DNA from 2 places in the Microbulbifer bruguierae genome. Region 1 is predicted to be linked to the other one. Evidence: predicted binding sites of a transcription regulator. Region 1 holds the regulator's gene; the other holds the start of a gene.

What was found. The regulator LexA, encoded in region 1, represses DNA repair genes until DNA is damaged. The targets are predictions, from matches to a motif close to ACTGTNTNTANANACAGT.
Region 2: the regulator LexA is predicted to act here: its motif matches at 1,453-1,470, upstream of imuA (translesion DNA synthesis-associated protein ImuA).

Annotation. Positions count from the first base shown of each region.
Region 1 covers NZ_CP118605.1:682,368-685,780, reverse strand. Annotated here, with positions in the region: gene topA (type I DNA topoisomerase) at 1-679, shown strand, start outside; gene PVT68_RS02945 (DUF6586 family protein) at 676-1,218, shown strand; gene PVT68_RS02940 (hypothetical protein) at 1,291-1,545, shown strand; gene lexA (transcriptional repressor LexA) at 1,637-2,245, opposite strand; gene PVT68_RS02930 (LOG family protein) at 2,461-3,102, shown strand; gene PVT68_RS02925 (DUF6763 family protein) at 3,181-3,413, opposite strand, start outside.
Region 2 covers NZ_CP118605.1:4,237,432-4,240,844, reverse strand. Annotated here, with positions in the region: gene PVT68_RS17300 (TonB-dependent receptor) at 1-181, opposite strand, end outside; gene dcd (dCTP deaminase) at 732-1,301, opposite strand; gene imuA (translesion DNA synthesis-associated protein ImuA) at 1,519-2,205, shown strand; gene PVT68_RS17285 (Y-family DNA polymerase) at 2,318-3,413, shown strand, end outside.

The DNA.
Region 1 (3,413 bases):
CGCCATGGACAGCTACCTGTTGGACGAACAGCGCAAGCTGCATATTTGTGGCAACAACCCGGATTGCAGCGGTTTCGAAGTGGAAAAGGGCACGTTCAAAATCAAGGGCTATGACGGTCCGCTGATCGAGTGCGATAAGTGCGGTAGCGATATGCAGCTGAAGTCTGGCCGCTTCGGTAAGTACTTCGGTTGTACCAATGAGAGTTGTAAGAACACCCGCAAACTGCTGAAAAATGGTCAGCCTGCGCCGCCGAAAATGGATCCGGTACCAATGCCGGAGTTGGCGTGTGAAAAGGTGGATGACACCTATATTCTTCGCGACGGCGCTTCGGGCCTGTTCCTCGCAGCGAGCCAGTTTCCCAAAAACCGCGAAACCCGCGCGCCGTTGATCAAGGAACTGTTGCCTCACAAGGATGAGATTGATCCCAAATACAGCTTCCTGTTCTCTGCGCCCACAGAGGACAACGAAGGCAGGGATACGGTAGTGCGTTTTAGTCGCAAGACCCAGGAGCAGTACGTACAGACCGAAGAGGACGGCAAGGCGACCGGGTGGAAGGCGTTCTATCATGACGGTAAATGGCAGGTAGAAGCGCCGGCCAAGAAGAAAGCCCCGGCGAAGAAGGCGGCCACCAAGAAGGCACCAGCTAAAAAGGCTCCTTCCAAAAAGGCCAAAACTTGAGCAATCCCTACACCGGACTCGTCGCCGCCGCATTGCGCAAATGCCAGCTGTTGTTAAACCGGCTGGAGGCTGAGGGCAGTGGTGATCCGCTGTGTCAGTCAGCTCTTGGTGAGGGGGCGCTGTTGCAACTATGGCGTGGCTATCGCGCTTTTCTGGCTGAGCAGGCCCATCAGTTACAGCTGGGTGTAGCACCTGGACGCGAGCCGGAGTCGGCTGGCCAGCTGCAGCAGCTGGTGGCACAGAACGGCAAGTTCAGTGCGGAAATTGCGGAGCTGGTCAGCCTGGCGGAGAATCCCGACAGTTGGTATCGGCAGATGGACACTGCCTGGCGGTGCCTGTGGCACGCACCCCAGGCACCGTCCACTCGGGCGCAAAGCGCCGCCACAGGTGCCGCAGTGCAAACCCTGATCCCGGTGCGGCAGGTAGATGTAAGTTCAGGCTCTGGGAGCTCCCAGCTCGATGCGCAGAGTTTACGAGAGTGGCACCGTGCGCTTTCTGAACTGGTGCAGCGCCAGCGAGCACAGGGGCAGGAGTGGTAGGCGCGGCGCACTGATCAATTGTCTCCCCCTGTGTTACACTGCCCGCAAATCACGCTGTAACTGGAGAAGTGAATGTCTTCCGAGACCTACGAAATCATCGAGTTGTCCAATGGTGATGTAGCGCTGCGACGCGCTGGTCACAAAGAGGACCCGTTGGTGCGTATTCATTTTTCCGCTGAAAGCCTGCATTTTTTGCAGGAGCACAAAATTGCCGTTGCCCGAGCCATGCTGGAGGCGGGGATAGAAGCGGTTCAGGAAATCGGCTCGCTGGAGCCGGAGCCCTTTGAGGACGAAGAGGTGGACGTCACCGAGCACACCATCCACTGATACAGCCATCCACTGAGACAGCTTGCACAAACGAAAACAGGGCCCAATGGGCCCTGTTTTCGTTATTAAGGCAGTGATTTTCCAGTGAAAATCAGTTGGTGTTCTGGCGAATCACACCAACCGCCAATCCTTCAATGGCAAAGTTTTTGTCCCGCATATCCACCTGGATGACCTCAAAATCTTCATTTTCCGGTAGCAGCTGAATCATTGCCTGATTACCGCGGCGTTTGAATCTCTTCACTGTCACTTCATCCTCGATCCGCGCCACCACTATCTGGCCGTTGCGAATATTGTCGGTACGCTGTACTGCGATCAGGTCGCCATCCAGAATACCGGCATTTTTCATGCTCATGCCGTGTACTCGCAGCAGGTAATCCGCGGGTGGATGGAAGAATTCCGCGGGGATTTCGCAGTATTCCTCAATGTTTTCCTCAGCCAGGATGGGATTGCCTGCCGCGACGCGGCCGACAATCGGTAGCCCGGCTTGGTGGCCTGGGATTCGAATGCCACGGGAGGCACCGGCCACCATTTCAATGGCTCCTTTACGCGCTAGCGCTTTGAGGTGCTCTTCCGCGGCGTTAGGTGAACGAAAGCCGAGTTCCTGGGCGATTTCGGCCCTGGTGGGCGGATAGCCGGTTTCGTCCAGGTAAGATTTGATGAGCTCCAGTACCTGAGCCTGGCGGGCAGTGAGATTTGTCATGGGCGCCTTCCTGTTGTCTGTATTTTTATACAGTTGCTGTGATTATATACAGATCTGACATCCACGCAATCTTCTCAGGGCGGCGCATTACGACTGCTAGACTTGATGTGTCCCGGGATTTTTGTGGTCTGCGGATGTGAAAAGGATTACTGCCGCAACCGCCACAGCACAGAACTCCGGAAAAATAAGTAGTAATAGCGATAAGGAGAAGGCATATGCTGGATGCAAAAATGCCGGAAGCGTGGCGGGTGCTGCGCATACAGTCGGAACTGGTTGATGGCATTGAGCGCTTGATTACATTGAAAGGCGCTGTCACGGTTTTCGGCAGTGCACGCTTTCATGAGAATTCCCCAGAGTATCAGGAAGCGATGCGCCTGGGAGAGTTGCTGTCCACGGAAGGTATTCCTGTACTTACTGGCGGTGGGCCCGGACTAATGGAAGCGTGTAACCGGGGTGCATTTCCTCACGCGGGATCGTCAATCGGGCTCAATATCGAGCTCCCCTTTGAACAGGTACCAAATCCCTACCTGGATATCGGTCTGCATTTCCGATACTTCTTTGTGCGTAAATTCATGTTTGTTAAACACGCCGTCGGGTTTATCGCGCTGCCGGGCGGATACGGCACTTTGGATGAGCTGTTCGAAGCGCTGACATTGGTGCAAACCCAGAAGGTAAAGCGGTTCCCGATAGTCTTAGTTGGTAAGCGTTACTGGGCGGGTTTGATTGATTGGATGATGGAGACGGTACTTGAGCGGGCGTGCATCGACGCCGGTGATCTGGATTTGTTTAAACTCGTCGATACCGTGGAAGAGGCTGCGGAGATCATTATTGATTATATTCGCGAGCACAACGGGTGACGCGTGCCTTGACGGCCACCCGTAGCAGCGCCAAGGCAAGCCTTTGAATGGTTTTGCCTGAATGGGGCAGGGCCATCGCTAGTATCCGTCGTCATTGCCCGGGAAGCTTTCGCCTTCGAGTTTGTCGATAGCGCTCTGTGCCGGAGAAAATACCGGGCTCCTGAATCCCGCATCTTCCTCATCCTGCATCTCTTCCGCCGATGAGCCATAGCCGGCATTGGCATCTTCCGGTGCTGCGGCGCCAACAAGTGGCAAGCGAGGCCAGCTTTGGAAGTCGATCTCATCCAGAGAACCGTCTTCATATTGAATTT
Region 2 (3,413 bases), 930 kb from region 1:
TGTTTACTCGCTTGCGGTCGATGCTGCGCTCAACACTGGCGGCAATACCGGTTACAACAACTTCTTCAAGTAACCCCTCTTCTGATTCCACCGGTTTGTCCGCCTGTAGCGCAAAGGCGCCAGCGGAAAACGTGGATACGACCCCGATAATTGCAGCGGATAATTTCGTCTTCACAAACATCTTATTTTTCTCCTGAATATGAGTGAGCGCAGCACCGCAGTTTTCTTATAGTTATCCATCGATACGTCTTTGTGCGGCTTCGTATTCCACCTCTTTCATACGAACTGCGTGTGGATCTATGGACTTATCGCCTTGGCCATGGCTGCCATTAGCCCATAGCACTGATATCGCAGCGCCTCACTTCGCGAAATATGGGAAAAATGACCCGACCCACTTTGACCAAAGAAGTGAACCAACCAGTAACCTATTGATTTTAAACAAAAATGTTAGGAAAAGGACATCACATCATACGCGCTTAGTCCAGCCAGAGGGTGCGGGTTCAGTGCGTACCAGAGACCAAACAGCTTCCATGAAGCGGATAAAGAGAAGGGCGAAACCGGGTTATCGATGTTCACCGATACCGTTTGTGGCAGCGGCTCGGGGAGTCAGGTGGTGAGAAGTAAGATGGTGAGAAGTCAGGTGATGAGAAGTAAGGAACGAGGGTAATAACAGGCTTGCACAAATGCCCGGGGCTAAGCCCGGGCAGATAGATCGCCCTTCAGAGCGCGGATCAGGTCTTCGGCAGGGTCACGCCTCGCTGCCCCTGATATTTGCCACCGCGGTCCTTGTAGGACACATCACAGATCTCGTCAGATTCGAAGAACAGCATCTGTGCCACGCCTTCGTTAGCGTAGATCTTCGCCGGCAGATTGGTGGTGTTCGAGAACTCGAGGGTCACGTGCCCCTCCCACTCCGGCTCCAGCGGGGTCACATTGACGATGATGCCGCAACGGGCATAAGTCGACTTGCCCAGGCAAATGGTCAGGACAGAGCGCGGGATGCGGAAATACTCAACCGTGCGCGCCAGCGCGAAGGAGTTGGGCGGGATGACACAGTAATCACCGGTCACGTCCACAAAGCTGTCTTCGTCAAACGCCTTGGGGTCCACGGTGGCGGAGTGCACATTAGTGAAGATCTTGAACTCACTGGCGCAGCGTACGTCATAGCCGTAGCTGGACGTCCCGTAAGAGATCAGCCGATCGCCAGACTCCCCGTGGCGTACCTGGCCCGGCTCGAAGGGCTCGATCATGCCCTCACTTTCTGCCATACGACGAATCCACTTATCGGATTTGATACTCACCCTGTCCCCTCGCTTGTCTGGTCTTGGCCCATTTCTGGTGGTCATTAAAAGAGGCCGAATCATAGCCGGTTTGTCCTGTGCAAAAAAGTGTCAACCTAACTGGTACAGGCTTGCCGACACTGGATGACTACTGTATAAATCGACAGTAAATACTGTATGCACATCCAGCAAACCACCCCCGGGGAGCAAGCAGACCGTGAACAGCGCCGAAAACTTCATGCAAAACAATCAGTTAAGTGAACCGTCCGAAAAACAGCCGCTACAACAGCTACTTTCCCGGCCGGATATCTGGCAACTGGCCAGTCAGCAGCGCCAGCTCCGCACGGGCATCAGCACAGGCTATCGCGGTCTGGATGCCTTGCTGAGCAACCGCGGCTGGCCGCGCGGTGCCACCAGTGAGCTGCTGCTAGACAAGGGCGGTATTGGCGAAATCAGCCTGATTCTGCCGACCCTGGCAGAAATGACCCGCCAGAACCGTATGGTGGTCCTGATCGCTCCCCCCCATATTCCCTACGCTCCCGCCCTGGTACAGGCCGGTGTCCGCTTGGAAAAGCTCCTGATTCTGCACCCCAGAGGCCAGCGGGATCAGCTGTGGGCGGCAGAGCAGAGCCTGCAGTCCGGGGCCTGCGGCGCCCTGGTCAGCTGGCAGGGGAAAGAAAACCCCGCAGACAAAGATCTGCGACGGCTACAGATTGCCGCACGGGAAGGCGATTGCCTGCACTTCCACTTCCGCCCCGGTTCCTGCGCCAGCGCGCCCTCCCCTGCGTCCCTGCGGCTGCAACTGCGGAGCGACGGTGAGCAATTGGCAATCCAGCTGTTGAAGCAGTTGAACGGCCGGTCCGGCCAGCGTGTTCATCTGCCACGCAGCCCCAACCTCACCCGGCGCGACCAGCCACTGCACTGAACGAACCACACAACCATCCTGTAGGAGCCTGCTTGCAGGCGAACAAGAGAAGTCCGTGGTACCCCTTCGCCTGCAAGCAGGCTCCTACAGACAGGAATCAGAAAGGCACCCCATGCTCTGGCTCTGTATCCAACTTCCCAAGCTCCCCCTGGAAGCCCTCACCCGCGCTCACCGCGCCGGTGATACCGTCCCCCTGGCGGTAACCCAGAGCAACCTGGTGATCGAAGCGAACCTCGCCGCCGGTAACCACAACATAGAACCCGGCCTCAGCATCGCCACAGCCTGTGCCTATTGTGCGGAATTGCAACTACTGGAACGGGATAGTGAACGGGAAGAACAACTGTTACGGCAACTGGCTCAGTGGGCCTACAGCTTTACACCGGTGGTCTCTCCCCGCAGTGCCGAGCAAAGCAAAAGCCAGCAGGATAACAACCCTGCCTGCCTATACCTGGAACTGAGCGGAAGCCTTAAAGCCCATGGCGGACTCGCCCCCCTGCTGCTACAGCTGGGCAAAGAACTACACAAAATGCGCGTTACCCACTTTATGGGGCTCGGCCACAGCCCCAGCGCGGCACACCTGCTCAGCCAGTTACCGGAACACCGCCAGTGGCTGGCAGAAACCGGTACCGCCCCCTCGCCCCAACAATGGCGCCAGTGGATCAGCTTCGCCCCCAGTAAACTGCTGGACTGCAGTAACAAGGCCATCGCCAAACTCTATGCCAGTGGTATCAAACGGGTGAGCCAGCTGCTCGCCATTCCCCTGTCTGAAGTGGGAAACCGCTTCGGACGCAACTTCATCGACTATCTCGCGCGGCTCAACGGCACCCGCCCGGATCCGGTTGCCAGTTACCAACCGGCACCAGAATTCCACAGCGAGCTGTTTTTCCCCAGCCCACTGGATAACAGCGAACAACTGCTGTTCCCCGCCGGCCGACTGGTGCGCGAACTCTGTCGGCAGCTGCAGCGTCGCCAGCTATACAGTCCGCAACTGTGCTGGGTGCTCAACTTCGGCAGTCGCGGCACTCAGGAGGTCAACGTCGCGCTGTCTCGCCCTCTGTTCGATCCCCAGCGCCTGATTGCATTGACCAAACTGCAGCTGGAGCGGGTAGAGCTCCCGGAGCCAGTACAGGCCCTGGGCCTCAAGTGCCAACAGTTGCGTCCGCTGGAGGCGCAATCCCTGCGGGAAGATTTTTTCGACGAAGGCAGCA